One region of the Paenibacillus sp. FSL M8-0228 genome, then DNA from elsewhere that is predicted to be linked to it. Evidence: predicted binding sites of a transcription regulator. Region 1 holds the regulator's gene; each other region holds the start of a gene.

What was found. The regulator Rex, encoded in region 1, represses fermentation and respiration genes when NADH is low (regulators of the CRP and FNR family bind a similar motif). The targets are predictions, from matches to a motif close to TTGTGAAATATTTCACAA.
Region 2: a site for Rex is predicted at 4,604-4,621, ahead of adhE (bifunctional acetaldehyde-CoA/alcohol dehydrogenase). Genes of this name have one in related genera too.
Region 3: a site for Rex is predicted at 2,663-2,680, ahead of MKY98_RS04495 (DoxX family membrane protein). Genes of this name have one in related genera too.
Region 4: a site for Rex is predicted at 2,225-2,242, ahead of MKY98_RS24270 (formate/nitrite transporter family protein). Genes of this name have one in related genera too.

The regions. Positions count from the first base shown of each region.
Region 1 covers NZ_JBBOXA010000001.1:3,365,935-3,373,394, forward strand. The annotation lists gene MKY98_RS14870 (AAA family ATPase) at 1-156, opposite strand, end outside; gene MKY98_RS14875 (hypothetical protein) at 149-682, opposite strand; gene MKY98_RS14880 (cell wall elongation regulator TseB-like domain-containing protein) at 1,129-1,653, opposite strand; gene MKY98_RS14885 (amidohydrolase) at 1,691-2,992, opposite strand; gene MKY98_RS14890 (redox-sensing transcriptional repressor Rex) at 2,979-3,632, opposite strand; gene dinG (ATP-dependent DNA helicase DinG) at 3,676-6,543, opposite strand; gene MKY98_RS14900 (tetratricopeptide repeat protein) at 6,701-7,333, opposite strand; gene panD (aspartate 1-decarboxylase) at 7,416-7,460, opposite strand, start outside.
Region 2 covers NZ_JBBOXA010000001.1:3,527,988-3,535,447, reverse strand. The annotation lists gene MKY98_RS15745 (sugar phosphate isomerase/epimerase family protein) at 1-729, shown strand, start outside; gene MKY98_RS15740 (ThuA domain-containing protein) at 750-1,481, shown strand; gene MKY98_RS15735 (winged helix-turn-helix transcriptional regulator) at 1,729-2,073, shown strand; gene MKY98_RS15730 (hypothetical protein) at 2,198-2,497, opposite strand; gene MKY98_RS15725 (DODA-type extradiol aromatic ring-opening family dioxygenase) at 2,816-3,583, shown strand; gene MKY98_RS15720 (Crp/Fnr family transcriptional regulator) at 3,722-4,438, opposite strand; gene adhE (bifunctional acetaldehyde-CoA/alcohol dehydrogenase) at 4,697-7,309, shown strand.
Region 3 covers NZ_JBBOXA010000001.1:979,643-987,102, forward strand. The annotation lists gene MKY98_RS04485 (dioxygenase family protein) at 38-829, shown strand; gene MKY98_RS04490 (hypothetical protein) at 902-1,825, opposite strand; gene MKY98_RS04495 (DoxX family membrane protein) at 2,040-2,558, opposite strand; gene MKY98_RS04500 (DUF3048 domain-containing protein) at 2,807-3,901, shown strand; gene MKY98_RS04505 (DUF47 domain-containing protein) at 4,090-4,704, shown strand; gene MKY98_RS04510 (inorganic phosphate transporter) at 4,718-5,707, shown strand; gene MKY98_RS04515 (hypothetical protein) at 5,740-5,883, opposite strand; gene MKY98_RS04520 (amino acid ABC transporter substrate-binding protein/permease) at 5,947-7,395, shown strand; gene MKY98_RS04525 (amino acid ABC transporter ATP-binding protein) at 7,388-7,460, shown strand, end outside.
Region 4 covers NZ_JBBOXA010000001.1:5,370,226-5,377,685, reverse strand. The annotation lists gene MKY98_RS24280 (glutathione peroxidase) at 1-177, shown strand, start outside; gene MKY98_RS24275 (FAD-dependent oxidoreductase) at 568-1,929, shown strand; gene MKY98_RS24270 (formate/nitrite transporter family protein) at 2,317-3,150, shown strand; gene MKY98_RS24265 (molybdopterin-containing oxidoreductase family protein) at 3,522-5,654, shown strand; gene MKY98_RS24260 (MFS transporter) at 5,701-6,951, shown strand; gene MKY98_RS24255 (GNAT family N-acetyltransferase) at 7,056-7,460, shown strand, end outside.

The sequences.
Region 1 (7,460 bases):
TACGGCCAAGCCTCCACGAGCATGCATGAGCATTAACAAGCCGCTGAACATCACACCAGCAACTAGAAGAGGGATAATATTTACCCCAATAAAAACGAGAAATATAATGGTTACCGGCACAATGCCGATTAATATTTCCTTGATCCATCTAGGCATTAGGCCATACCCCCATCTGCTGAGATTGACGTGGCAAAACGATAAACTTGGTCGCTTTCCCTTCGCTGAGTCGGATATAGACATTGTTCGAATCCATGTCGGTATCAGCTTTGATACCCGTCTTTTTCTTTTTCATATGCTCAACTGTAGATGAAATTTGAGTATACTTTCTATTTTCCATCGCTTCGGCTACAGGAAACATAGCCTCAGACCACCATTGATTCAGTGCTGTATTGGAACGGTCTGCAATATCGAGCTTAATGGTGCGGCTGCCAATGATGGATTGTCCTTTTTGCTTAACTACATCGACCAATCCGGCCACATCCGCCTGCGGTTTGAGATCTAGTTTCAATACAACCTGATCCTGTTTAATATCTATTTGAGCGCTTGTCACGCCTGGATATTGAGAAACCAGTTTTTCCAGAGGACTTTGCATTGTAACCTGACGGTAAATGAACCATCCCCCAAATAGCAGCAAAGCTGCCAAAACTGCCGCCACAACGATAGGAACTGCACGCAATTTCAAACAACATCCTCCTCTCAAAATGTAAAACTCAGAAGAAACGGGACGAATGTCAACAAACAACCAAATTGCATGATCTTACAGTGATCAGCAATTCTTTTTTCTATCATTTTTGTCTATCACTTATAAAATATAGTATATCATAACGTATATCTAAAATCGAAGGCAATGTGTGGAGGAGTTGTGATGAGGCAAAATCTTTGGTTATGGTAGAGGTGGGACGCTGCGTGTAGGATTTGATCTTACGATCGCTGTTGCCCGCCATAAAGATGAATTTGCCTTAGGAGAGAAGTTGGGTAGGTAAAGATGCTTCGCTGGCATTCAGCTCATCTTTACGGCATAGCAAGACTAAAAGACGTAAATACGAATTTCATCGCATTTACGTCTTTTTCTTGAGCTTTTAATCATTTACTAGTCATTCATTCCACATCTGCTGATCCTCAACCAGCTCAGTTATTGGGCAAAGTATACTTTACCCCCGTCGCTCCCCCATCTGAAAAACGGTAAAAGGCATAGTAATGATGGCTTCCATCATCGTAAAACAGCTGCCACACATATTCGCCATTGAACACACTCGGCTGGAGGCTTACAATTTTTACACCTGGAAGCTGCTGCTGAATTAGCGACGTCATTTTTTGCTCGTCGACTCCGTTCTTCAGCAGCTCGGTATGAACACCGCTATTATCTGCGGCAGGTACGTTAGGTTGTCCCTCCACTTTTTGAAAAGGAACCCATACCATTATATTTTCATTCTGTGCATTTTTCCCTTGAACCACCCAATATACCTGATCCCACACAGACTTCCATGTTTGAGTCGTGCTAACCAGACCACCTGATTGCTTGGCCTTAATGATAGCGGCATTTTTCTCAGCCACCTGGTCTTGAGTAACATAGGAATAATACCAGAAAATGCTGACCAGGATCAGTATCACGGCCAAAATGGCGACCGCTATCCATTTTTTCTTATTTTTCAAACCCGTGCTTCCTCTCTAAGGGGATGTGACACCTGAATTAGCGCGACAGCAGCCCTTCAAAGGCGGCTTGTGCCTCATGTTTGATACGTTCCTCGTCCATAGTCAGGCATTCGCCGTTTTTCACAACCTGACGACCGTCTACCCACACATGAGCCACGTCCTTGGCGCTTGCAGAGTATACCGCATGGGAAATAAGATCTGTACGCGGCAAGAAATGTGCCTGATTCAGATCCAACGCGATAAAGTCAGCCTTGTTGCCTGCTGCCAACGCTCCTACTTCTTTTAAACCAATCGACTTTGCACCGTATTCTGTTGCCAGACGCAGCGCTTCACTTGCAGGAACTGCCGTAGGGTCACCGGATACACCCTTGTGAATAAGTGCTGCCAGACGCATTTCCTCGAACATATCCAGGTTATTATTGCTGGCAGGACCATCCGTTCCGAGAGAAACCGTAACCCCTGCACGCAGCAATTCAGGCACTCTTGCCACACCACTTGCCAGCTTCAAGTTGCTGCCAGGATTGTGGGAAACCGCTACACCACGTTCTGCCAGTAAAGCTATTTCTTCGTCGTTCAAATGAACGCCATGGGCAACAAGCGAAGGACGGGAGAAAAAGCCAAGCTTATCCAAGTGTGCAACCGGACGCAAACCGTAGTCGCGTACGTTTTGCTCTACTTCGGCGATCGTCTCAGACATGTGCGTATGCAGTGGCAAGTCCAGATCATGCGCAGCTTGTACGAATTTTTCAATAAACGCAGGTGGACATGTATATGGCGCATGCGGTGACATCATCGTTGTAATACGGCCGTCTGCTTTACCGTGCCAGTTACGCGCAAAAGTCACGGCCTCTGCCAGCTTGATTCGCTGTTCTTCCTCCGAACATAGTCCAATTGCTCCACGCATCAGACTTGCACGAATACCTGACTCTTCAGCCACACGAGCCACCTCATCCATATGATCGTACATATCGAGGAAGGTTGTTGTTCCACCTTTCAGCATTTCCAGCACAGACAAGGACGTACCCCAGTACACGTCTGTAGATGTAAACTTGGCTTCCATAGGCCACATTTTTTCCTGAAGCCATACTTGAAGTGCCAAATCATCTCCATGCCCACGCAGTAGAGACATCGCCGCATGACCATGAGTATTGATCAGACCAGGTAAAAACAATAGCCCTTTACCATCGATCGCTTCCGTCTCTTCCTCACCCGCAGGCAAGGTTTCGCCAATATAAGTAATACGACTATCCTCCACAATCATAAAACCATGGACTACCCCTGCTTCTGGTCCATTTACGGCAAAAGATCCGTTTTTAATCATCCATTTATTCACTGTCATATTGTGCTTCTTCCTTTCCGTCCTCCAAATAATAAGCGAGGCTAAGCAAATCAGTTGTAAAGTCTGTGGCATGAATCCGAATGTTGGCTGGTGCCTTGAGAGTAGTCGGTGCAAAGTTCAGGATCGCTCCAATTCCGCTATCAATAAGCCTATCAGCCACGTGCTGTGCTTCAAAATCAGGTACGGTAATAATCCCGATTCGAATGTTTTTTTCTTTCACAGTCGCTTCCAGTTCATCCATCGGTTGCACGACCAATGTATTGATCTTGGTTCCTACCTTATCCGGAAACGCATCAAATACCGCCACAATCTTCATATTGTCTTTTAAATAAGCGTTATAATTCGAAAGGGCTTGCCCCAGATTACCCGCTCCGACCAATACTACATTAATTTGTTGGTCGATTTTCAGGATATGGCGTATTTTCTCAATGAGATAAGAAACATCATAACCGATACCCTTCCGACCAAAATCTCCAAAATAAGCAAGATCTTTACGGATTTGGGCCGGGTTCAAATCTAGCCTCTGTCCCAGCTCTTGAGAAGAGACCGTAGCCACCTCCCGTTTGTGCAGTGCATTCAGATAACGTAAATATACGGGTAACCTCCGTACGACAGCCTCTGAAATTTTATCTGATTTCATACTTGCTCCCCCTAATTGTAACGAACATACTTATGTCCGTCCGTTATGCCTCTGTCTCCGGGGCGGATTGGAGCCATTCGGCGATGCGGGGCACCATTTGCTCCGATGGCATATGCTCCATTTTTGGTCCCGGTAACGAGTACAAAAAGTGCTTTCCGTAATAGGATTCAATCACACGCGTATCATAAACGATAACGACCCCGTGGTCGTTCGCTGTACGTACCAACCGACCAAATCCCTGTTTGAAGCGAATGACCGCTTGAGGTACAGACAGCTTCATAAATGGATTCTTCTTCTGCTGCTGGAGCAGTTCGCTTTTTGCCTCCAGCAGCGGGTGATTCGGCGGTTGAAACGGCAAGCGAACAATGGCTAGACAAGTCAGAGCCTTCCCCGGAATATCGACGCCTTCCCAGAAACTGCTGGTCCCCAGCAATACAGAAGCTTTCGCTTCCTGAAACCGGCGGGTTAGCTTGCTGCGACTTCCACTGTCCACACCTTGTCCCAGCACAGTAATTTCGCTGGATGCTAAGGCCTCATTGAGCGGCTCATACACTTGCCGGAGCATCCGATAGGACGTAAACAGAACGAGCATTCTCCCACGTGTCGCCTGAGCAGTCGCTCCTAGAGAGCTAACGAGCATATCTACAAAATGCGCATCTCCTACACTGCCCTTCACACTTGGAAAATCCCGTGGAATAACCAGCAACACCTGATCCCTGTAATTAAAGGGTGACGGGAGCTGCGAAGTCATCAGCCGCTCTTGATCTGCGGCCTCCTGTAAGCCGAGCTGATCGATCATGTACTGAAACGACTTATCTACCGACAAGGTAGCAGAAGTCAGAATAATGCTTCTTTTTTTGTCAAAAAACATTTCTTTCAACTGGCGGCTCACATCGACGGGTACCGCATAAAATTGCAATGATTTACTACGGAATTGCCCGCTCGCCTCGAGCCAGTATACGGTTGTTTCATCATCGAGTCGGATAAAAAAGCGCAAATTTTCTCGAATCCCCGCCAAATCCTTGAGCAGACCCGTGATATCTGTAATAAGGCTATCCGCCGCATAATCGTCATGTTCTTCCTTGACGTCCAGCATCAGCTTGTCGCCCTTGCGCAAAATTTCGCTCATCGTTACATATAGCTGATTTTCCAAAGCTCCCGCCTGATCCCACTTTGCAGGCTTGGCCGAAGGTTTGAGACGGGAAGAAAACTGTCCTGTTTCACCCGGTGTCGCATCACTTCGCTCCGGCAACATGCCAAACAGCTTGTCGCTTAGCAGGTCCCAAGTTTCCTTCACCTCTAACACGAGCGGATACAGCTGGTCGATAGTTGAGGCCCAATCTGCCGACTTCTCGTGCCCCGATTTCGCCAACTGTTGACGAAGTGAAGGCAGTTGTCCATTCTTGCTGTCTTTGAACAGTCGCGTCAGTGTATGCACGAGTGTGAAATATTTCATATGCATACCTAGGTGTTTACCAGCTACTTCCTCCAGGTGATGGGCTTCATCTATCACCAGATGTTCATAGCTCGGCAACAACTGATGACTGGCTTTGACGTCTGTGAACAACTTAGAGTGATTCGTAATAACAACATCCGCTATTCCTGCTTCATGGCGTGCACGATGATAATAACATTTGCGGAACCATGGGCAGGAACGACCAAGACAGGACTCTGAATCACTCGCCACCGTTTCCCAGAAATCCCCTCCACGGTTGCTCAGATTCAGTTCTTCATCATCACCGGTTTCTGTTAGCGTCAACCAGACGATCATCTGAGCCGCTGTAATTAAATCTTCCTTCGGTGTAGCGAAGTCTCTTCTGTTTATTTTATGTTCAAACTTACGCAGACACAAATAATGTCCCCGACCCTTGAAAATAGCAGCCCGGAACGGAAACGGAATCACCTTGGTTAGCATCGGAATGTCGCGCTCGCGTAATTGCTCCTGCAGGTTGATCGTATGTGTACTCACCATAACGCGCTGTCCCTTTTTCACACTGTGATACAGCGATGGGAGCAAATAACCCAGAGACTTCCCTGTTCCTGTACCTGCTTCAATCAGCAGATGCTTGTCTTCACTCAGTGCCTGATTCACACCCTCAATCATCTGTATCTGCGCCTCGCGCTCCTCATATTGACTCAAGGATGAACGCAAATTGTCCCGCACATCATCCATGTACTCCTCAAAGGTAACACCTGACAGTGGATTCGGGTCATCTTCTCTACGCGGAGCAGCTAGCTCCGTCCAATCTTCCACTTTTAGCGCAAGCTGACGAAAAAACTGATATCCCTCCAAATCCTGAATAGGATCAAGCTCTTTCTCTTCACGCACCCCATCAAGAAACCATCCAAGGTCACTGTCTTCCTCTGCAAACAAATCACTAAGCCGCTGTATCGTTATCAGAGGTAATGCTTGAAGCTCACCCAGACACTTTAAAAATACCTCGGCCGTAGCCAATGCGTCGCTGTCTGCTTGGTGAGGGCGATCATGTGCCAGCCCGAACTCAGAAGACACAAAACCCAACTGATACGAAGATAGTGATGGAAACATAATTTTCAGAAAATCCATTGTATCCAAGACTCTTCCGCTAAATGGCAAGTATCCGCACCGATCCAGAGCGTTTTGCAAAAAATTAAAATCAAACGCCACATTATGACCGACCAGTACAACATCGTCCAGCATAGGCACAAGCTCCATCATCATTTCTTCAAGTGCAGGTGCATCCTTCACGTCATCGTCTGTAATTCCGGTCAATCCAGTGATAAAAGGTGGAATAGATCTGCCAGGGTTCACATAAGAGCCGTAAACACGGGAAATGCTGTTATCATGATCTATAATTGCAAGTCCGACTTGAATGATGTCATCCGCGGACTGGGTGCCTGTCGTTTCAAAATCCAATACCGCAAATTTCATTCGGGCTTAATCCTTTCTTATGACACTTACAAAAATAATAACTCCGTATATTAGCATAGCAGAAGATCGCGTGTTTGGAAATTAAGACAGCCAAAAAAGACGATGCATACGCCGCCTCAGGAGGTGGGCATGCATCGTCTTACTCGGTGTCTGACAACTACATCCAGGTCATTATGGAGCTGTCGTATCGAAGCTTTTCGGTACCGGACAAACAGGCTTCCATATTGTGCAGCGGCTCGGGTAACGCAGGATCTAACTGATGTGCGAGAGCAAAACATTTTTGCGCCTCCTCTACGTCAGCCTGCTTTGCCAACAGACAGCCTAGCGCATTATAGATGACCGCTTTTAGTCCTGCCTGCTCAGTCAGGTCCAGCACCTTCTGAAAATGGTATACAGCTTCTGCTGGATCATCTAGTTGAAAATAGGCCATTCCCATATACATGCGACTCTGCCAACTGTTCGGAAAATGCTGTAGTACCTGCTCAAATTGTTGGATCGCCTCAGAGTACATAAGTAATCGATAATACCCTTGCCCCCGACTAAAAGCCGGCAGCTCTTTTTCAGGCAGCTCCGTGTCAGACATATCGGTCTCCGCGGAAAAGCCGGCCGCACGCAGGCACACCATTTTTTCCTCAAAGGCCAGCCACTCATCCATAATTCCGTCACTCATTCTCCGCAGCAGACTCCAGTGCTGTAGCAGCTCCTGCCTGCGGGAGCCCTGGGCTGATGGGTAATGCTTCACGATATCATCTAACATGCTGTTCATTTCTGCGAATACATGCTGGAACATGTGCATCCCGCCCTTATGAAAGATGGATTAATACACTCACATTTTTCGCTTAAAAGACGGGTTTCATCCGCACTCCCATTCATTACATGATCGTCGCATGTACTTCTTTGTTCATCGTTTGGGCTGG
Region 2 (7,460 bases), 160 kb from region 1:
CCGCAAAAGCATTTGGCCCAGGCTGATCATGATACGTTTCTTAAAACCGTTCGATTGGCAGAAAAGCTGGAAGTTCCAGTTGTGAACACTTTCTCCGGCTGTCCGGGAGATCATGAGGATGCGAAATATCCAAACTGGCCTGTGGCTCCGTGGCCTAATGATTTTCAAGAAGTGTTGAAGTGGCAATGGGAGAATAAAATTATTCCTTACTGGACCGAGACGGGGAAATTTGCAGCAGATCATCATGTTAAAATTGGACTGGAGCTACACGGAGGCTTCTCCGTTCATACACCAGCGACCTTGCTTCGTTTACGTGAAGCTGCGGGAGAGGTTATTGGTGCTAATCTCGATCCGAGCCATATGTGGTGGCAGGGAATTGACCCAGTGCAGGCAGTTCGAATTTTGGGCCGAGAGGGAGCTATTCACCACTTTCATGCCAAGGATACGACGATTGATCCAATTAATGTAAATAAATATGGACTTACCGATATGCAGGAATATACGAAAATGCTAGATCGCGCTTGGCAGTTCCGTACTGTGGGTTATGGACATGATGTAAAAACCTGGGCAGATATTATCAGTGCTCTGCGTTTGGTGGGATACGATCATGTAGTGAGTATTGAGCATGAAGATGGTCTGATGTCCGTGGAAGAGGGCTTTACTAAGGCTGTCCACAATCTTCGCCAGGTACTGATTGAAGAACCGCTGAGCGAGATGTGGTGGGTCTAACCTAATAGGGGGAAATGTTGATGATTAACGTCACCATTTGGAATGAATTTTTGAACGAAAAGTTGAATGATGAAGCCAAACAGATATATCCTGACGGGATACACAAAGCGTTGGCTGACGGCCTGGCAGGAGAGGGATTTGCCATTCGAACAGCTACACTGCGTGATGATGCAGAGCATGGTTTGGGAGAAGAAGTCTTGAATTCCACAGATGTGCTGCTGTGGTGGGGGCATAAAGCCCATGATCAGGTGAGCGATGAAGTTACGGCGCGTGTTGTCAAGCGAGTGCAGGAAGGAATGGGCTTAATCGTGCTGCACTCAGGCCATTTTTCCAAGCCATTCAAAGCCCTGATGGGCACTAGCTGCGATCTGAAATGGAGGGTGGCAGGTGAACAGGAGATTATTTGGTCGGTGAATCCGTCACATCCCATTGCAGAAGGCATTGACGCCAAAATATTGTTGAAGCAGGAAGAGATGTATGGCGAGTTCTTTGATATTCCAGCGCCAGATGAATTGGTATTTGTTAGTAACTTTGAAGGTGGCGAAGTATTTAGAACCGGATGTACTTTCCGTCGAGGTAGTGGTAAAATATTTTATTTTCGCCCAGGCCATGAGACCTATCCGACTTATTACCAGCCTGATATTTTGAAGGTTATTGCCAATAGTATTCGTTGGACTTCTCCAACAAGTATTAACAAACCAATATATGGTAGAAGTGAACCGGTAAGACCTCTCGGTGGAGTGTTGGTATAATGACAATCATCACATTTTGATGAGCTATATAATGAATAGATTGAAAGGCGGAACCTCTAGGGGATTCCGCCTTTTTTGATTTAACGATTTAGACATATACCTGCTGTGTTGGTTTGTTGTATAATCAGTTTTGGTCATGGCAACTTTATCGGCGCAGGTATTTAATTTAAGAAGAAAGTGTTTTCTTTCGGGATAAAGTATGCTAAAATGATATATACTAACAAAAGGAAAGCTTTATCAAACCGAAATGCAAAAGAAGGTGAAAAATTTGGAGAGTCAACCGCAATGTACAAAAATGTGTCCGCGTTTTGAAACCGCCTTTTCATGTTTGGGCAAGCGTTGGAATGGATTAATTATTCAATCCATGATGAGCGGTCCTAAGCGGTTTAAGGATATTTCCAATCTGATTCCCACAATGAGTGACAAAATGTTATCAGAGCGGATGAAAGATTTGGAAAATGAAGGAATTCTTACACGTCATGTATATCCAGAAACTCCTGTCCGCATTGAATACGAGCTAACAACCAAAGGCCGTGCACTTCAGCCGGTTATGGAACAGATTCAATTTTGGGCTGAGGAATGGATTAGATGAGCACCAAACTAAATAAGTGTTTTTCATAGCAAAACAGCCTTTTCCTAGAAAAAAGGCTGTTTTTTATATTGCGTTTAGGACTACTTATCCATTTTGCAGAAATGATGTGCTTAGGCAGCACGACTTAATAGCCTTTGACGCGCCCTGCAACTGAGAATAATGCTGCTGTTGCACGGCGAGGCACACGGGTTTGAATATCCAGCGCGGCCGAACGGAATGTACCCAGACAGGAATGACAAAGTCTCCCTGCATAAATAGGGGAACGGCAGGACTCACAAGGATAATCAAGCTGACTGTATGTGGAGGGAAATTTGCCTGCTCTTACCCAATCTGTGAGCAATTCTATAGGTGTACCAGTTACGTCACTGAGCTGGCGAGTATGAGTAGAAGGATGCTTCCATAGATAGTTAGAACAGCGGTCCAAGAATATATTTTCTTCCTGAATACAAGTACTACAGAGGTTTCTAAGGTTTTGACGAAAAACGGAACCGCATTTTGGGCAATTAGAAGTATGTATCTCCATGGAAACCAGTCCTTTGTATCGAAATAAAGTGAAATTTTAAAATTTATTAGTTACATATTACTATGACATTATACCTATATCAATCTTTATTTATAGAATCTTTGACCTTTAAGTGTATGTTAAAATCTGTGTTGACATGACTCTGTTACTTATGTATCATTACTTACATAAAGTTACTTGATGAATAAAATAAATTGTTGATGATAAGGGGATCTTTATATGATGCCATCTTTATTTTTGGCCCATGGCTCACCGATGCTTGCTATTGAACAGACGGACTATACTTCATTTTTAGAGCAACTGGGGAAAAGTATTCGTCCTAAAGCAATAGTTATCTTTACTGCTCATTGGGAAACACAAACGTTGACGATCAGTTCGATGGATGACGTGTACGATACCATTTATGATTTTGGCGGTTTTCCACCGGAACTGTACACAGTGAAATATCCAGCACATGGTTCTGTGGAACTGGCCAATAAGCTGAAAAAATTATATGAACAAAAGGGCATTGACGTAGAAACTGATCGGGTGAGGGGTTTGGATCATGGATCTTGGACATTGTTGCATCGTATGTATCCTGAGGCAGACATTCCGGTAGTTCAGATCTCTGTAAATCCATATCTCTCGCCCAAAGCACAATATGCTATTGGTGAAGTGCTGCGAGGACTGGGAGAACAGGATATTCTGGTCATTGGTAGTGGCGTGACTGTTCATAATCTGCGTATCGTCAAATGGGGGGAAACGAAAACAGAACCTTGGGCTATAGATTTTGATGATTGGATTATTGAAAAAGTACAAAGTAGAGATATAGAGGCTTTGGATCACTATGAAAGCGAAGCACCGTATGCTCGCCAGGCCGTACCCAGAGCAGAACACTTTGTACCGTTGTTTATTGCAATGGGGAGTGGCAATCCTGCAAACAAAGCCAAGGTTATCCATAGAAGCTATGAGATGGGGAATTTAAGTTATCTATGTTTACAGTTTTAAAGAGTGTTGCCAGAAGAAGGACTGTCATTAAAATGCTTCGCTACTGCTCCTGTATAAGTAGGGGAGTGGAAATAAATTAGGGAGTGTTATAAGCTATAGTGGCTTATAACACTCCCTTTTACATAAAAAAACGATTTATTATATCCGGCAAATCTCACGAGGGCATAGTTCACAATGACATACACCTTGCAGCATTTCCAAATCTTTGACAACAATCATACCATTATCATATTCAACTGCATTTTTCTTACGTAGATCACTAAGCATCCGGTTTACGCTTTCCCGGGTCGCACCGATCATATTTGATAAGTCAGTATGAGTAATTTTTTTATGAATCAGGATATGTTCGCCGTGAGGCTCACCATAGGTATTGCATAGACGAATGAGCGTTGAACATAAAGCGCCTGGCTTGCCGTACATCATCAAATCGCGGAACTTAGTCTGAGTAATGCGGTGATGTGAACCCATCCATTTCATAAAGTCAATCGCAAAATCACAATGCTGGCAAATAAGCAGTTCCAAATCTGTATGATCGATTACGCCAATATCACTGTCTTCCAGAACCTCAGCAGAAAAGGAATGCTTAGTACCGAAAAATGGATCGGCTTGACCAACAAGATCGCCGCTTTGATACATATATAGAATAAGTTCCTTGCCCTCATCCGTTGTTTTGGTTACTTTCACGCGTCCGCGCTTAATATAAAACAGCTTATCCGCTGTATCTCCTTCCCAGAACAGATGCGAGCTTTCTGGCATAACTCGATCTTTCATCATTACTTGCAATCGGTTGAAGCTGGCCTCCGAGAAGCAACAGGTGTTGCCGCGGGCTTCCATTACATTTGTAGGGTTTCTCATCGTCCATTTCCCCTTTGTATCCTATGTTTTTTATCTGCAACTTGATCAATTCAAATTCATTATATACTTGTGCAATGAGTTTTTGGGGCAAGAAGAGGGGGTAAAAGTGGCAGAATTCCAAACTTTGTGATTTAATTCACTTCATAAAATAAAATTTTAAATAGATTGTGAAAAAAATCACAATATATCTTGAAAAGCTGTGTTACGATCAGTGCGTGAACAAGAGATAGTACACGAGATAACAGGAGGATGAGGGAAATGGCTGTTAAAAACGAGGTTATTCAAAAAGAGCAAAGCGCAGAGCAGTATATTCAAACGCTGATTGACCGGGGGAACCGGGCACAGCAAGCTTTCATGAGTATGAATCAGGAACAGATTGACGAAATCGTACAAGCTATGGCACTCGCAGGGATGGATAAACACATGTACCTGGCGAAGTTGGCTGTTGAAGAAACAGGACGCGGTGTGTACGAGGACAAAATCACCAAAAACATGTTTGCAACAGAATATATCTATCATAGTATCAAAAATGAAAAAACCGTCGGTGTCATTGAAGACAATGATTTTGACAGTTTTCAAAAGATAGCAGAGCCAGTCGGTATTATCATGGGGATCACTCCAGTGACAAACCCGACTTCGACTACGATGTTCAAAGCGCTGATTGCCATTAAAACACGTAACCCAATCATTTTCGGTTTCCATCCATCTGCTCAATCGTGTAGTGCGGAAGCAGCCCGCGTCTTGCTCGAAGCAGCTGTTAAACATGGTGCTCCGGCCGATTGTATTCAATGGATTGAAGCACCTTCGATGGATAAGACCAATGTATTGATGAACCACCCTGATGTGGCGCTAATTTTGGCAACTGGTGGATCAGGCATGGTTAAGGCAGCTTATAGCTGCGGTAAACCAGCACTTGGTGTAGGTCCTGGTAACGTGCCTTGCTTTATTGAAAAAACAGCAGATATCAAACAGGCCGTGAACGATCTTATCCTCTCGAAATCTTTTGATAACGGTATGATTTGTGCTTCGGAGCAAGCGGTTATTATCGAAGAGCCAATCTTCGAACAAGTGAAAAAATTGATGATCGCTAACGGTTGCTATTTTGTAAATAAAGAAGAAGCAGCTAAGCTCACTCAAGGAGCTATGAATGTCGAGAAATGTGCAGTGAACCCAGCTATTGTCGGGCAGTCTGCTGTGAAAATTGCTGAAATGAGTGGTATTACAGTACCAACAGGAACTAAAATTTTGGTCGCTGAGATTGAAGGGGTAGGAACAAAATTCCCATTGTCTGCGGAAAAATTGAGTCCTGTATTGGCTTGCTATAAAGTAAAAAATGCGGAACAAGGTATTCAACGCGCTGCTGAAGTCGTGGAATTCGGGGGCATGGGTCACTCGTCCGCTATTCATTCGAACGATGAGGATGTTATCGCTCGGTTTGCAAACCGTTTGCAAACAGGACGTATCATTGTAAATGCACCTTCCACACATGGTGCGATTGGCGACATTTACAACACCAATCTTCCTTCGTTGACACTTGGTTGCGGTTCGTACGGTCGTAACTCGACTTCGTCGAACGTATCGGCAGTCAATCTGATTAATGTGAAAAGGGTGGCGAAACGGACGGTGAATATGCAATGGTTCAAAGTACCTTCCAAAATCTATTTTGAAAAAAATTCGACACAGTATCTTGCTAAAATGCCTGATATCACACGTGTAGCTATTATCACAGACCCTATGATGGTACAACTGGGATATGTAGATCGTGTTATTCATTATCTGCATCAGCGCCAAACACCAGTAGCTATCGAAGTGTTCTCTGAAGTAGAGCCAGATCCATCGACAGTTACGGTAGAACGTGGTACTGAAATGATGAGACGTTTCCAACCGGATTGCATCATCGCACTGGGCGGCGGTTCGCCAATGGATGCCGCTAAAGGCATGTGGATGTTCTATGAATATCCAGATACTGATTTCAATAACTTAAAACAAAAATTCATGGATATCCGTAAACGGATTTACAAGTACCCACGTCTGGGCCAAAAAGCACAATTTGTAGCTATCCCTACAACATCGGGTACAGGTTCCGAAGTTACATCGTTCGCAGTAATTACGGACAAAAACCTGGGCGACACGAAGTACCCACTGGCTGACTATGAGTTGACTCCTGATGTGGCAATTATTGACCCAGTGTTTGTATATTCGCTGCCTAAAACAGCTGTAGCGGACACAGGTATGGACGTTCTGACACATGCTATCGAGGCTTACGTGTCCGTAATGGCTAATGACTACACAGATGGTCTGGCAATTAAAGCCATTCAATTGGTATTCCAATACCTAGAACAATCGGCTCTGACCGGTGATAAGCTGGCTCGTGAAAAAATGCATAATGCTTCCACACTTGCTGGTATGGCGTTTGCTAATGCATTCTTGGGCATTAACCACAGTCTTGCACATAAATGGGGTGGACAATACCATACAGCGCATGGCCGCACGAATGCCATTTTGATGCCGCACGTTATTCGTTATAATGCGAAAAAACCGACAAAATTTGCTTCGTTCCCTAAATATTCGCACTTTGTTGCGGATGAGCGTTATGCAGAAATCGCGCGCATACTGGGACTGCCTGCACGCACCACCGAAGAAGGGGTTAACAGCTTGATCGAAGCGATCCGTAAAATGAACAAAACACTCGGTATCGAGGAATCGTTCCAACAAATCGGTTTCGATGCGAAAGATTTCGAATCACGTGTAGATTATCTGGCTGACCGCGCATTTGAAGATCAATGTACAACTGCGAATCCTAAGTTGCCACTGGTTACTGAGTTGGCTGATGTCTATCGCAATGCCTTCTACGGACGTTTTGACCAATAATATAATAGGTAAGAAGAGGCTTGTGAAAAAGCATTTTCTCGTTCAATACCGATGCAGGCTCTCTATATAGAGGGCCTGTTGGTTTGGGAAGGGAGGTGAAAGGCAAGGCTAAGGATATAGGCGCGAAGCTAGGGAAAATAAAGTGACAAAA
Region 3 (7,460 bases), 2.4 Mb from region 1:
AGAGTAACACTATACTGGCGTGTGGAGGTTGGCAGCGATGACATTACCCTCAATTTTTGTTGCGCATGGTTCACCGACACTGGCTGTAGAAAATAACGCATATACCAGCTTTCTTGCAAAGCTGGGCGCGAGCCTGCCCCGACCCAAAGGAATTGTCATTTTTTCCGCGCATTGGGATAGCCCCGATCAATGTATTGGCGCGGATGATCAGCATGCAGCGTTGCACGATTTCTATGGCTTTCCTGAAGAAATGTACTCAATCGATTACCCTGCACCAGGCGATCCAAAGCTGTATGAGGAGATAGAGCATCTGTTCAGTCAGCATAACTTGTTCCACCAGCCGGTTCGGAACCGGGGACTGGATCATGGAGCATGGGTGGTTTTGCGGCATATATATCCTGATGCGGACATACCGGTCGTACCGTTATCTATTGATTCTCGGCGCGCTCCTCAAGAGCAATACGAGATTGGACGGATGCTGGCGCCGTTGCGAGAACAAGGGATTTTGATTATCGGTAGCGGCGGATTGGTCCACAACTTGCGGACACTCAAGCAGACGAGTGAGCCAGCCGATTGGGCCGTTCAATATGATGACTGGATTGCACAGCAGCTTCAAGACTGGAATTTACGTCACTTATTCCAATATGACAAGAAGGCTCCATATGCCAAACAAGCGGTACCTTCTTATGGAATAGAGCATTTTTCACCTTTGTTTTATGCGATGGGGGCTGCGGATCAGGAGCGCTCCGCGCATAAGCTTTTTCAGTCGTATGTCCTTGGCTCGCTGAGTCTCAATTGTTGGGCTTTTGGTCAAGAAAGTGATACGTAAATGTAAAAAAGAACTTCCGAATCCACATGCTGTGTGGGAATGGAAGTTCTTTTGTGTTTTTTGCGTCTTCGATTAATTAGAAGGCACGTTCTTTTTTAGCCAAGTGGATACCTGCGAAGTACGTTGATCTCCATTTTGATCCAACAGTGTCATAAATGCTTTCAGCTTTTGAATATAGGTGCTCTTCGAATCCATATTACGTTGAACGAACCATTGATACCCTTTTTTGGCATACGGATGAATCTTCCCGGTATCATGATCGAATAATGGCGTATTGTTCGTGCCGTAGAAAGTATAGAAAAAGTACAGATCGTGCAATTTTTTTATAGCTTGTGTACGATTGGAATGTGGATATTGGTTTAAAAACAATTCCTGTGCCAGCACTCGTCCGGCTAACTGTTGATAGCCGATACGGAGCGCGGCATCTTTGGTAGCAGCCTGTCCGGATTCCATCGACATGATGTCAATATAGCTGCGGATATCTACCGTGGTGTGCTTCCCGAATACTTTATATTTTTCATAGTTGATGATTGGGTAATACATGCCTTCTGCGGTTTCAAGTTTGTAGCCGGCATCTCTTGTTTGAGTTAGCAACTTTTTCAGGTTCGCATCGCTTGTACGGCTGATTACATTTGTGAACGAATCACCGGGTTTATAGATTTGATTTATTTTGGTTTGAACAGAGGTCGGGTATAGGGTCTGTGCATAGGAATCCAATTGCTGGTTCTGTGCATTTTCCAGATGAAGCACCATGAGGGTAGCTTGAGAAGCTGGAATGGATTGAATATGCTTTTGCAAATAAGTGAATGCCTGAGATAGCTTGCCGGGTTGGCCTAGTAGCTGCTCGAAGGTCTTGGAGATATGTTGTACACTTTCTGCCTGAGATGTCGTAGTAGACGTCGCCGCTTGGGCTGATGCCGTATATCCCGATCCCATAGTCTGCACTGTGAAAGTTACTGCTGCGAGCATGAGATAGGCTTTGGTGATTTTTTTCATGATATAACCCTCCATTACGTTCTTTGATGTAACTGTAGTGTATAGGGTAAATGTATCGTGAGCATTCCATGTTGTATCCAACTTGTAAACGTTTGGGGAGGATAATGAATCCGATAAAAGAGTCCGAGTTAGGAGGAGCTAAAATCCTCCTTGTGAGCATAACAGCGCAAAAAATAACCATTATCCCGGAGGATAACGGTTATTTGGGGGATGTTTAAGCGATTTTTCGACTAGGGTCCGCTGGAAAGGTATCTTTATTTTTACCAAACAGTCCACGCAGGAAGGGCAGTACCCAACGGTCAAAGCCAATTCTTCCGGCATTTGCGCCAGCAACTACGAGGAAGATTTCAAACAGCAGGTAGATTGCATTGGTGCTTACTGTACCCGAGAACAGGAACGAGAAGTTCATAACCATGGCCATCAAAGCAGCCAGTGTAGTCAATGTACCGAGAAGCAGGCCAACCCCGACCAAGAACTCACCCAACGGGATCAGGACGTTGAACAAACCTACATTCGGCAGGGCAAAGGCTTCGAGGAACGATCCCCACCAGCCTTGTACAGCGGGATGGTCTCCACCTGTTTTAGCAATGGCCCCCGAGATAAATCCGCCTGCATCGAATCCACCTGTCAGCTTTTCAAGTCCGTGAGTCATCCATTCATAACCTAGATAAACCCGTACGACAGTCAGCAACCACATTGCGACTTTGTTCTCACGTAACCAGCTATTAAACATTCAAACCACTCCTCTTTCTTAATCTATAATGTTGGTTGTATTTCATTTTGTTGGGATGATCATCTTTGCTACACCTTTATTGTAGTAGGTTCAGTTACAGTTATTTGTGATAAAAATCACAAAGTCTGAATATTTTTAAAATTTTAATGTCTTCAGATAAGTATTCTATAGAGAGGTCATGCTTCAATCAAGACAAAAACAGGAAATAAAGCTTATAATGAGAAAAATAACGAAGTGGAGGGATGAACTTGTCCGGGCCCATTTCCCAACGAAATCATTGGTTGCGTGTAATGGCCTCAGCTCTGTTATGCATGACGCTGATGTCTTGTTCTGCTATGTCCAATACGGGAGATACTGAACCCGTTCCTCAACCGACCAAGCATAAAACAGAGAAGGAGGCGCTTGAACCGCCGAAGGAGCAGTCTACTCCGGCATTTACAGCTCCGCTTACCGGTCTTCCGGTGGAGCAGCCAGTTTTGGAGCGACCGCTCGCTGTCATGATTAACAATGCTCCAGCAGCACGTCCGCAGGCAGGACTTAGTCAGGCAGATATGGTATATGAAGTTCTTGCAGAAGGCGGAATTACCCGTCTGGTCGCTTTTTTCCAAAGTCATGGCGGAGATGTAAAGGTTGGTCCGGTCCGTAGCATTCGTCCGTATTTGATTGAGCTGGGCGAAACTTATGGTGCGTTGCCGATACACGCAGGGGGAAGCACAGATGCCTATGCGATTTTACAGCAGCAGCGGAAGGAACATTTAGATGAGATTTCAAATGGAGGGGCATACTTCTGGCGAAGCAAAGATCGTCGTCCTCCGCATAATCTATACACGGACGTGAATAGACTGCGCAAAGGAAGCGATAGTAAAGGGTATGCTACGCATACGGACGTTCCAGTATATACTTACCTTAAATCCGGCGAAACCCCAGTTATGGTGGACGAGACTGCAACATCTTTACAAATCCGGTTTTTGCTTAAAAGCTACCGGGTATCTTATACCTATGATCCAGCGGATCAACAATATAAGCGTTTTGTGAACGAAAAGTCACATGTGGATCAAAATAATAACCAACAGCTCTCAGCAGCCAATGTCATTGTGATGAGCACCAGGCATCGAACGTTGGATGATGTAGGCAGATTAAGTGTTGAACTGGACGGCAGCGGAGAGGCCATGGTGTTTCAACAAGGACAGTTAATACAGGCTGAGTGGCAACATACGCCAGGTGATGCGATTCGTTTTATGAAGAATGGGGTTGAAATTCCGTTAACGCCAGGTACATCCTATATACATGTGGTGCCTGCAGATACGCCACTAAAGGAACATGTAACCATAGAAGCGAATTAGAAAACGAATTACACCTTTTTAGGAAAAAATTGTCGGATAATGAGCTTATATGTCGGGCACTGTATACGTATATCATGAAATTTGCTTTTACAAACATTACAAAAACATTGATGAGTGTGATAAGATAGCAAAGGTTGTCTATTGCAGTCGAAACAGGTTGCGGATATTTTCGTAAAGGGGTAATCGTTATGAGATTGAAGAAAAAGGATATATTCTTCGAGACGTTGGAAAATATGGCAGATACGATCGTGCAAGCAGCCGATTATTTTGCCCAACATACTTCAAATCTTCAAGATGTGACTTTGTTTACAAATGAAATGAAGAAGTATGAAAATAAGTGTGATGATTACACACACACGATTATTACTGAACTGAACAAGACCTTCATTACGCCGTTGGAACGCGACGACATCATGGAACTGACAACAACCATGGATGATGTGTTGGACGGTCTTGAAGCGACGGCTTCCCGTTTTTATATGTACAACATTACGGAGCCGGACGAGTATATTGTGCAGTTCGCTGATATTTTGCGTCAATCAGCTTACGAAATTCAGAAAGCTGTACATTTGCTTTCGCAGAAAAAATTGCTGGCCATTCGTGAATACACTATTCGTCTGAATGATTTGGAAAATCAGGGGGATGAATTGTTGCGTATTTGCATCAAAAACCTGTTTGCAACTGTAACTGACCCTATTGAACTGATTAAACGCAAAGAATTGTACGAACGCCTTGAAACGACAACGGATTCATGCGAGGATGTTGCAAATATGCTGGAATCCATCATTATGCGTAACTCGTAAGGAGTCCTTTTACATGGATACAAGTTTACTGGTATTGGGTATTGTTATTTTTCTTGCTCTGGCATTTGATTTTATTAATGGGTTTCATGATACGGCGAACGCGATTGCAACTTCGGTATCGACCCGTGCATTGACCCCGCGACGTGCGATTATTATGGCTGCGGTCATGAACTTTCTCGGGGCAATATTGTTTACAGGGGTTGCGAAGACGATTGGTGGAAGTGTGGCTGATCCAACCAAGCTTACGAATGGAATTGATATCGTCATTGCGACGCTGATCGCTGCGATTATCTGGAACCTCTTAACCTGGTGGTTCGGTATTCCTTCATCCTCTTCTCATGCATTGATTGGTGCATTGGCTGGAGCGGTGTATGTAGGTGCAGGATCGGAAAAATTAAACTGGAGCGGCTTCATCGGGATTGTCGAAGGACTTATTTTCTCCCCGTTGATTGCTTTTGTTGTCGGTTACATCGTGATGATGATTTTAAAATACATCTTCGCTCATCGTAGTCCGCATACGGTGAACAAAGGGTTCCGTACAATGCAGGTCATTACAGCAGCGCTTCAGTCGTTCACGCATGGTACGAATGATGCTCAAAAGGCGATGGGGATTATTACATTCGCACTCGTTTCGTCGGGGTATCAGGACCATTTGGAAGTACCCATGTGGGTAAAAATTTCAGCCGCAACAGCCATGGCGCTAGGTACATCTATCGGGGGCTGGAAAATCATCAAGACGATGGGAACCAAGATTTTTAAAATCGAGCCAATTAACGGATTTGCAGCCGACATTTCGGGAGCCTCTGTTATTTTCACAGCTACATTGCTTCATTTGCCCGTAAGTACCACTCATGCCATTACTTCGGCTATTTTGGGTGTGGGTTCTGCGAAGCGTTTTTCCGCTGTGCGTTGGTCGCTGGCCGGTCGAATTATTATTACTTGGGTGATAACGATACCGATTGCTGCGCTGTTATCTGGATTGATTTTCAAAATTCTTTTCTAGTTCGTTATTATTTCTTGAAAAATAGGTACACACTATAGAACACACAATAAGCTTCCGTCCGCTTTTTGCGGCAGGGGCTTATTGGCATTCTGGGGCAAAACGGCTTCTTCAAAGTTTACACCTCCAGATAGTTCCATGAAACGTTTTTCAAAAATACCTGACATCAAAGTAGTCAATTTTTAATAACTCCTGTAAAATAAACAGAAAACTTTGAACCGTTCAACTGACTGGAGGAAATTATGCAAAAATCTAGAAAACTAATAGCACTTATCATTTGTTTGTTTTTTGTGGTTGCCCTGGCCGGTAATTTCGGTGTAGTGGCACATGCAGAAAATAAAACAAAGTATGATATCGGCACGGATACAACGTTCGCGCCTTTTGAGTTTGAAGATGTAGATGGTAAATTCGTCGGAATTGATATGGATTTGCTGGCAGCTATTGCCAAGGATCAGAATTTTGAATATACCATTAAGCCTCTTGGCTTTAACGCGGCAGTGCAGGCCCTTGAAACGAATCAAGTGGATGGTGTCATTGCCGGGATGAGTATTACCGATGAACGCAAGCGGAAATTTGATTTTTCTGAGCCTTATTTTGATTCAGGCGTCGTCATGGCGGTCCGCAAGGATAATGATACGGTTAAACGCTATGAGGACTTGAAAGGGCAGCGTGTCGCTGTCAAAACAGGCACGGAAGGTTATACATTCGCTGAATCCATTAAGGCCAAATACGGCTTTACTACAGTACCGTTCGACGATTCTTCTCAAATGTATGATGAAGTTAAAACAGGTAATTCGGTTGCCTGCTTTGATGACTATCCGGTACTGGCATACGGTGTAAACCAGAACAACGGCCTTAAGCTGGTAACAGATAAGGAAAAAGGTGCTTCTTACGGGTTTGCTGTTAACCAAGGCAAAAACAAGGAGTTGCTGGAGAAATTTAATGCAGGGCTTGTTAATCTGCGTAATAGCGGGGAATACGATAAGATTTTGGCTAAATACCTTGGCGAATCGGGCAAAGGTGTGGCGCCTGTAGAGACCAGCCGCTGGGGACTGATTTCCGCTTCGCTGCCTTCGCTGATTAAAGGCATGGGAAATACGTTGTTGTACACACTTGTATCTTTACTCGTAGCCTTTATTCTAGGATTGGTGTTTGGCTTTATGAAAGTAAGCCATAACAAGGTGTTCCGTGGTATTGCAACTGTTTTCGTCGATATATTCCGCGGTATTCCGCTGATCGTGCTTGCTTTCTTTATTTACTTTGGTATTCCACAGGCACTGGACTTCAAAATGCCACTTTTTGTTGCGGCTGTATTGACGCTATCCCTGAATGCGGGTGCGTATGTAACTGAGATTATCCGTGGTGGTATTCAGTCCATTGATCCGGGACAAATGGAAGCAGCTCGTTCGCTTGGTCTACCCTATCGGACGGCTATGCTTAAAATCATTTTGCCACAAGCTGTGAAAATCATGATCCCGTCGTTTATCAATCAGTTGGTTATTACGTTGAAGGATACGTCCATTTTGTCTGTTATCGGTCTGGTCGAATTGACCCAATCGGGTAAGATCATTATTGCGCGGACATTCCAATCCTTTGATATTTGGCTGGTAGTAGCGGTGATGTATCTTATCGTCATTACAGTCCTGACCAAAATTTCCAACCGTCTTGAAGGGAGAGTTCGCCGTGGGTAAAATTATCGTTAAAAATCTTAAAAAAAGCTATGGTAGTAACCAAGTGCTAAAGGGCATCGACATGC
Region 4 (7,460 bases), 2.0 Mb from region 1:
GATACAGCGCCTCTGTTTGAATATTTGAAAAAGCAACAGCCTGGAGAACAGGAAGATGGGACAATTCAGTGGAATTTTACGAAATTCATTGTGAATCGTGAAGGTGTACCTGTGGGTCGTTTTGAACCGAAGGAGTCACCAGAAGCGATGAAAGCAGCCATTGAGCAATTGCTATAGTAGCTTTGCCTTCATTCCAAAATATATGTTTAAAAAGGTCTGATTTCCGGCATGTCTCCGGGAAGCGGACCTTTTTTTGTTCTCTACATGTGCATTTGTCTAAGGGGGGAGCATCATGTGAAAGTCGATTCCATGGGCATAATCAGGCCGCCTACAGGGGAAACTGGATGGAGCAAAAAAACATTTCAGCAAACAGTTGATCTCGTATATCCTTTCTTTTTTAAATGTGGACAAATTGTGAATATAACAAAAAGCTATTGTAATGTGAAAAATATCACACTATAATAAGTGCATGAAGTGAAATAAATCACAAACACTAACGAGCTGTTTACGTGAAACTATTCACAATTATTATACAGTTTATGCCCACACACCAAGGAGGAATTCAACATGAAAGTAGCAGTTATCGGATGTACACACGCAGGCACAGCAGCTATCGTTAACACAGCTAAATGTTATCCAGATGCAGAAATTACCGTTTACGAGCGTAATGATAATATTTCATTTTTATCTTGTGGTATTGCGCTGTACGTAGGTGGTGTCGTCAAAGATCCGCACGGCCTGTTTTATTCGTCTCCAGATCAACTGTCTGACTTGGGTGTAGTGACCAAGATGCTTCATGAGGTAACGAGTGTGGATACGGCTGGCAAGTCGCTGCATGCCCGTAATCTCCAAACAGGTGAAGAATTTACAGACACATTTGATAAACTAATTGTGACCACGGGATCATGGCCCATTATTCCAAAGCTGGAAGGCATTGAACTTGATCATATTTTGCTCTGTAAAAACTATAATCATTCCAATGATATCATTGAGAAAGCCCAGCACGTACAGAACATTACAGTCGTGGGAGCTGGATACATTGGTGTTGAATTGGTAGAAGCTTTCCAAATGAATGGTAAAAATGTAACGCTGATCGACAGTGCTGATCGTATATTGAATAAGTATTTGGACCATGAGTATACAGACCGGATTGAAAGTTCCCTGAAGGAACATGGCATTAAGCTGGTACTTGGCGAGACGGTGAGTCGTTTTGAGGGTACGAACGGTAAGGTAAGTAAAGTCGTGACCTCTAAAGGAGAATATGAAACAGAGCTTGTTATTCTCTGCATCGGTTTCCGACCTCAAACGGATCTGCTCAAAGGTCAGGTAGATATGTTGCCTAACGGTGCGATCATTGTGGATAACTATATGCAAAGTAGTTGCCCGGACGTGTTTGCAGCAGGCGACAGTTGTGCAATTCGCTATAATCCGACCGGCAAAACGGCTTATATCCCTTTGGCAACCAACGCAGTTCGTATGGGTACGCTGGTGGCACGTAATCTGGTGCAACCAACCATTGCCTACATGGGAACCCAAGGAACTTCGGGTATCAAAATTTACGAAGACAATATCGCAGGAACAGGCATGACGGAAGCTGCGGCAACAGATGAAGGCATGACTGTAGAAGCTGTAACCATTGAGGACAGCTACCGACCTGAATTTATGCCAACCTCCGAAAAAGTGTTACTGAAAGTGGTATATGAACAGGGGACGCGGAGAATTCTGGGTGCTCAAATTATGTCGAAGGTGGATTTGACGCAATCCATTAACACGCTATCCGTAGCCATTCAAAACCATATGACCATTGACCAGTTGGCCTTTGTCGATTTCTTCTTCCAGCCGCACTATAACAAGCCTTGGAATTTCTTGAACGCGGCAGGTTTACAAGCATTGCCTACAATATCTGAACGGAACCCAGTTACTGTATAATTAGATTTGTCTGTGACATTGTTCATAAGTTTGTCAACAATCTGAGGCGTACGGATCAATCCTTATAGTACAATATAGAGTAGCATAAGGATCAGGGGGGAAGTAACTTATGGGTTTGTTTTATATCCTTTTTCTTGTAGTCGTGGCCATGGTAGGCCTTGGTGGAGTTCTTTGGTTCTTAAGAGCAGTTGAAAAGGAAGAATACAATTAAATGTAAAGCGCGTAGTAGCGCAGTAGATGTAATAATACAGAAAAACAGTCCTTTTTTCAGGGGCTGTTTTTTTTATAGTTACGAAAGTGATTTTTTTCACAAACTTAATCACTGATTTTAAATAAAATATGAAAGAAGAATATTTTAGTGAATAGATATTAAAGGAGCGGGGATATATGGCGAGCTATAAACCGGGGCAAATTGCTGAAAAGACGGTGGAAACAGGAGTGGCCAAGGCGAACAACCCGTGGACTGTGGCGGTGGTACTGGGGTTTTTGGCAGGTGCATTTATTGCACTCGGGTTTTTGCTGGATATACGTGTTATTGCAAGTGCGCCTAAAGAATGGGGAAGCATTGCCACCTTTATTGGAGCTGCGGTGTTCCCTATTGGTCTGGTATTAGTTTTGATCGCAGGCGGAGAATTGCTGACCGGCAATATGATGGCGGTCCCTTTGGCGAGATGGGCAGGACGGATTAAGACAGGAGTCATGTTTCGTAATTTGGCGATTATTACGCTCAGTAATTTTGCAGGTGCGTTATTCGTTGCATTTTTCTTTGGGCATGTGCTGGGTTTAACAGAAACGGGCCCTTATCTGGACAAAGTGGTGGATATGGCAGGACATAAGCTACACGAAAGCTTTTTGCAGTCTTTTATATCGGGTATAGGATGTAACTGGCTCGTAGCACTGGCTGTATGGTTGGCATATAGCACAGACTCCATTGGCGGCAAAATTATGGGGATTTGGTTCCCGACCATGGCCTTTGTGGCTATTGGATTTCAGCACGTTGTTGCCAATATGTTTCTCATTCCGGCGGCTATTTTTGCAGGCCACTTTTCATGGGCAGATTATGTTATGAACTTCATTCCGGTCTGGCTGGGGAATTTGGTAGGAGGTAGCCTGTTTGTGGCTGGAGCCTACTGGTTGGCCTATCTGAAAAAGCCTCAAGCCAACGCACATCCAGTGAATGAATCTCCAACTACTTCTTCGGTTGCACATCCAATCCGTTGATTGATCCTACCTAATCACGGTACTTTAAACAGCAATGAACAAAGCAAATCCGCCATGACAGGCCCGGGGGAACGAAACCTGTCATGGCGGATTTTTTTGGGAGTGGTCCATGATTTGGCATGGAGGATGAGTGTGCTCTCGTCCATGATGCCTTGATCTTTTTTACCCTCAGTAAGATATGATGAAACAGGATGTTGAAAAAAATTATAATTCTTAAAAAATCCGTTTTGCTCTATGCAGCAGACGGATTTTTTTAATATTTTGGAGAGCGGCTGTGTGGGAAAATCCTTCTCTTGCCATCGGCCAAAGCTGTGGATATGATAAGATCAGTGTAATTTTTGGAAACGGTAACGGAAAGGAGCATCAACACTATGGATCATCGCAATAGCGCGCCTCGTGAGGCCACGCTTCAACAAGACTTACAAGGGGGACAGCGGATGACGGAGCAGCAGGACGGTATTTTTCCGGCTGTATGCCCGTTAGATTGCCCGGATACGTGTGGGCTCCTGCTTCACAAGGAAAAAGGAAAGATAATCAAGGTGACTGGAAACCCAGATCATCCCATTACCAAAGGGGCTATTTGTAACAAAGTTCGCAATATGACGGAGCGGGTATATGATCCTGATCGGGTGCTCTATCCGTTGAAGCGTATAGGCCCCAAAGGAGAAGGGAAGTTTGAACGAATTAGCTGGGAGGAGGCGGTCAATACCATTACAGGTCGGTTCAAGGAGCTGATCCGTACGGACGGACCGGAATCTATTCTCCCCTACAGCTTTTATGGCAATATGGGCGTATTGAGTGTGGATGGAATGGATCGCCGATTTTTTAATGCGCTGGGTTCAAGCCAACTGGATCAGACGATTTGCAGCGTGGCTGGGAATGAAGGCTGGGCGTCCGTTATGGGTTTTAAGGGCGGCACCAGCCCGGAGGACACGGAGGATGCAGACCTCATTATTGTGTGGGGTGGTAATGTCATTAGCACCAACATGCATCAGGTCGTTTTGGCTGAGAAAGCACGTAAAAAAGGTGCTAAGGTGGTCGTTATTGACGTTCATCGTAACCGGACGGCGCAATGGGGGGATTGGTTCATTCCGTTATATCCGGGGACGGATACAGCGCTCGCGCTGGGTGTTATGAATGTACTGTTCGCTCAAGGACTGACGGACGACGAATTTTTACATCGCTACACAGTAGGTCATGAGGAACTGCGCGAGCATGTTAAGACCTATACACCAGAGCGGGTTTCGCGGATTACCGGCGTGCCGGAAGCGGATATTATCCGTTTGGCGGAAATGTACGGAACTGCGAGAGCAGCGTATATCAATATCGGTAATGGGCTTCAGCATCATGATAATGGCGGTATGAACGTACGTGCGGTTACATGCTTGCCTGCGCTCACTGGACAATGGCTGAAGCACGGCGGGGGAGCGTCACGCTCCAACGGCGCTTATGCCAAGATTAACAGCGCCCATCTGGAGCGTCCTGATCTGCGACAGAACCCGGATGCCCGGATGATTAACATGAACCGGATCGGAGAAGCGCTGCTACAGAAGGAACAGCCGATTAAGGCGTTATTCGTATATTGCAGTAATCCGGTAGTTGTAGCCCCCGATTCGGAACGGGTGACTAAAGGATTTGAACGAGAGGATTTGTTCACAGTCGTTCATGACCTATTCCTAACCGATACGGCCCGCTATGCAGATATTGTGCTGCCTGCCGCGTCTTCTTTTGAAGGAACAGATCTATACAAATCGTACTGGCACCACTATATCCAAATGCAGCAGCCCGTCATTGATCCGCTTGGGGAAAGCAAAAGCAATTATGAGCTGTTTAGCCTGCTCGGACGGGCAATGGGCTTTGATGAAGCTGCCTTTACGGAAAGTGAAGAGGAGATGATCGCAGGCGCGCTTGATAATCCAACGAACCCTTATCTCAACGGTGTGACCTTGGAATCCTTAAAGAAGTCACCTTTTGTAAAGCTTGATATGACGCCAAAGGCCACTTATTTGGATCGTTTAACCACGCCTTCAGGCAAGATTGAGCTATATTCGGAAAAAATGAAACAAGCAGGTCTGCCCGCGATGCCTTCTTATGTGCCGCTGATTGAAGGGTACGACGGAGAGCACCGACCGCAAGCGGACGAGCGGTATCCATTAATGTTTATTTCACCGCCAAACCATAATTTTCTGAATTCTACTTTCGCTAACTTGCCCAAGCATCAGCGACTGGAGCGGGAGCCCTTGCTACAAATTCACCCGGAGGATGCTCAGACAAGAGGCATCGCGGACGGGGAGCCGGTTACCGTATGGAATGATCGGGGGACGTATGAGCTGAAAGCCAAAGTCACCGATCTGATGCTGCCCGGTACAGTGATCAGTCAGGGATTATGGTGGGAAGGCAAAGGACGCAGACAGCGTGTCAATGTGTTAACCTCTGATCGGCTGTCGGATATGGGACAGGGGGCTACTTTCTTCTCAACGGTGGTGAATGTGAAGCGCCAATGAGATTATGCCTTTTATGGCGTCAGATGCAAAAGGAGAAACAAAAGATATGAAATGGTTGGAGTCTTATCCGAAAGAAGTGAAAGTGTTTCTCATTGCCAGCCTGATTAATTCTGCTGGAAGTTCCCTGATGTGGCCGTTGGTTAGCATGTATGTGTTTGACGAGCTAAACCGTAGTATGGGAGATGCAGGAATTGCGATTTTAGTGCAGTCTCTGGGCGGAATTTTTGGTCAAGTGTTGGGCGGAGCCCTCTATCACCGTATTGGAGCCAAGAAGCTGATTGTTGGCTCACTCGCGATGAACGCGCTGGGACTTCTCGCGCTTCCATTTACCAGCGGTCATTGGGTAGCGTTTGTCATCATGATGGGCTTTATCGGCTTTTTTAATGTCGTATCTGTACCTGCGATTCAGGCGTTTGTAGGTTTTCGTTTCGCTGACCGTCGTGGAGAGCTATTTAATATTATTTATGTCGCTAACAATATTGGGGTTGCAGTGGGTACGGGATTGAGTGGCGTTCTGGCTGACCACTCCTATCAGCTCAGCTTTGTGATGAACGGAGTGACTTCTGCGGTATTTGCCGGATTCTTCTGGTCTTATCTAAGCAGGGTGGATCGGGAAGAGGGAGAAGTACAGCTCAGCAAGTCTGTGAAGAAAAGAGAGGAAATCCCAGCTCGTTTGCTGTTTCGTGATACCAGATTGTATCTCTTTGTGGGGTTAGGCTCACTTTTTTTATGGTTCGGCAATTCGATCTGGAATACAGGAGTGTCTCCCCATATTATTGAGCAGGGCTTGCCTAAAACGATGTATGGGTTACTATGGACACTGAATGGTATCCTTATTTTTGCCGCACAACCCATTATTTTTTGGATAAAACGACTGTACGCTCATCACGCTTCAGCGCAAATAACATGGGCCGGAGGATTTTATTTGGCGGCTTATATTGTCATGCTGGGCACACAGAACTATACTGGAATGATATTCGCTATGGTTCTGGCGACCCTGGGAGAAATGCTGATTGCACCTGCGGTTCCAGCATTCCTGTCTGATCATGGAGGTCGGGGTGCACCCTTTTACATTGGGCTTGTGGGGGGCATTGGCGCAGCCGGACGGGTAATGGGGCCTTATATTATGGGGAAGTTGTATGATGGCGGTGGGTTACCGCCTACACTTTGGCTTGCATCAGGCGTAGCGGTGTTGTCGATCCTGTTTTTCGTCCTGCACAGCTGGTTGAACCGTTTCCGGCATCATTCGGATACTTTGAATACTATGACGTCCAAGGCGGATGTTCCCAGTTCTTAAGTCCTAATAAAAATGCAGTATTATGCTGTAATTATGGTACAATAAGTGACGGATGATTGTAGTTATTGCTTCAGGAAAGCCTTCACAGGAAGGATTGAAAGGAATTGTTTACAAGTCAACTCTTGACGATACGTCATTCGGAGATGAAGGATGCTCCTGATCTGATTGCGCTGGATGAATTGGTATGGAATGAACGCACGGCTCCCGCCTCGCTGTCCTGGAAGTCGCGCGGGGAGTTTCTGCGTAATACGCCTCCAGGCTCTCAACTGGTCGCCATCGAACAGGAAGTACTCTGCGGGTATATTGGATTTCGTCCTCCAACGCTGTTGGCTAGTAATTGTCATGTACTCGAAATAAATATAGCTGTACATCCAGCTTATCATCGCAAAGGCATTGGGACGGCGCTCATGAACTCCATGAAGGATATTGCAGCTGCGGAGGGCATACGTAAGTTGAGTTTGCGTGTACTCTCATGCAACACGGAAGCCCTTATGTTTTATGAAAAAAGT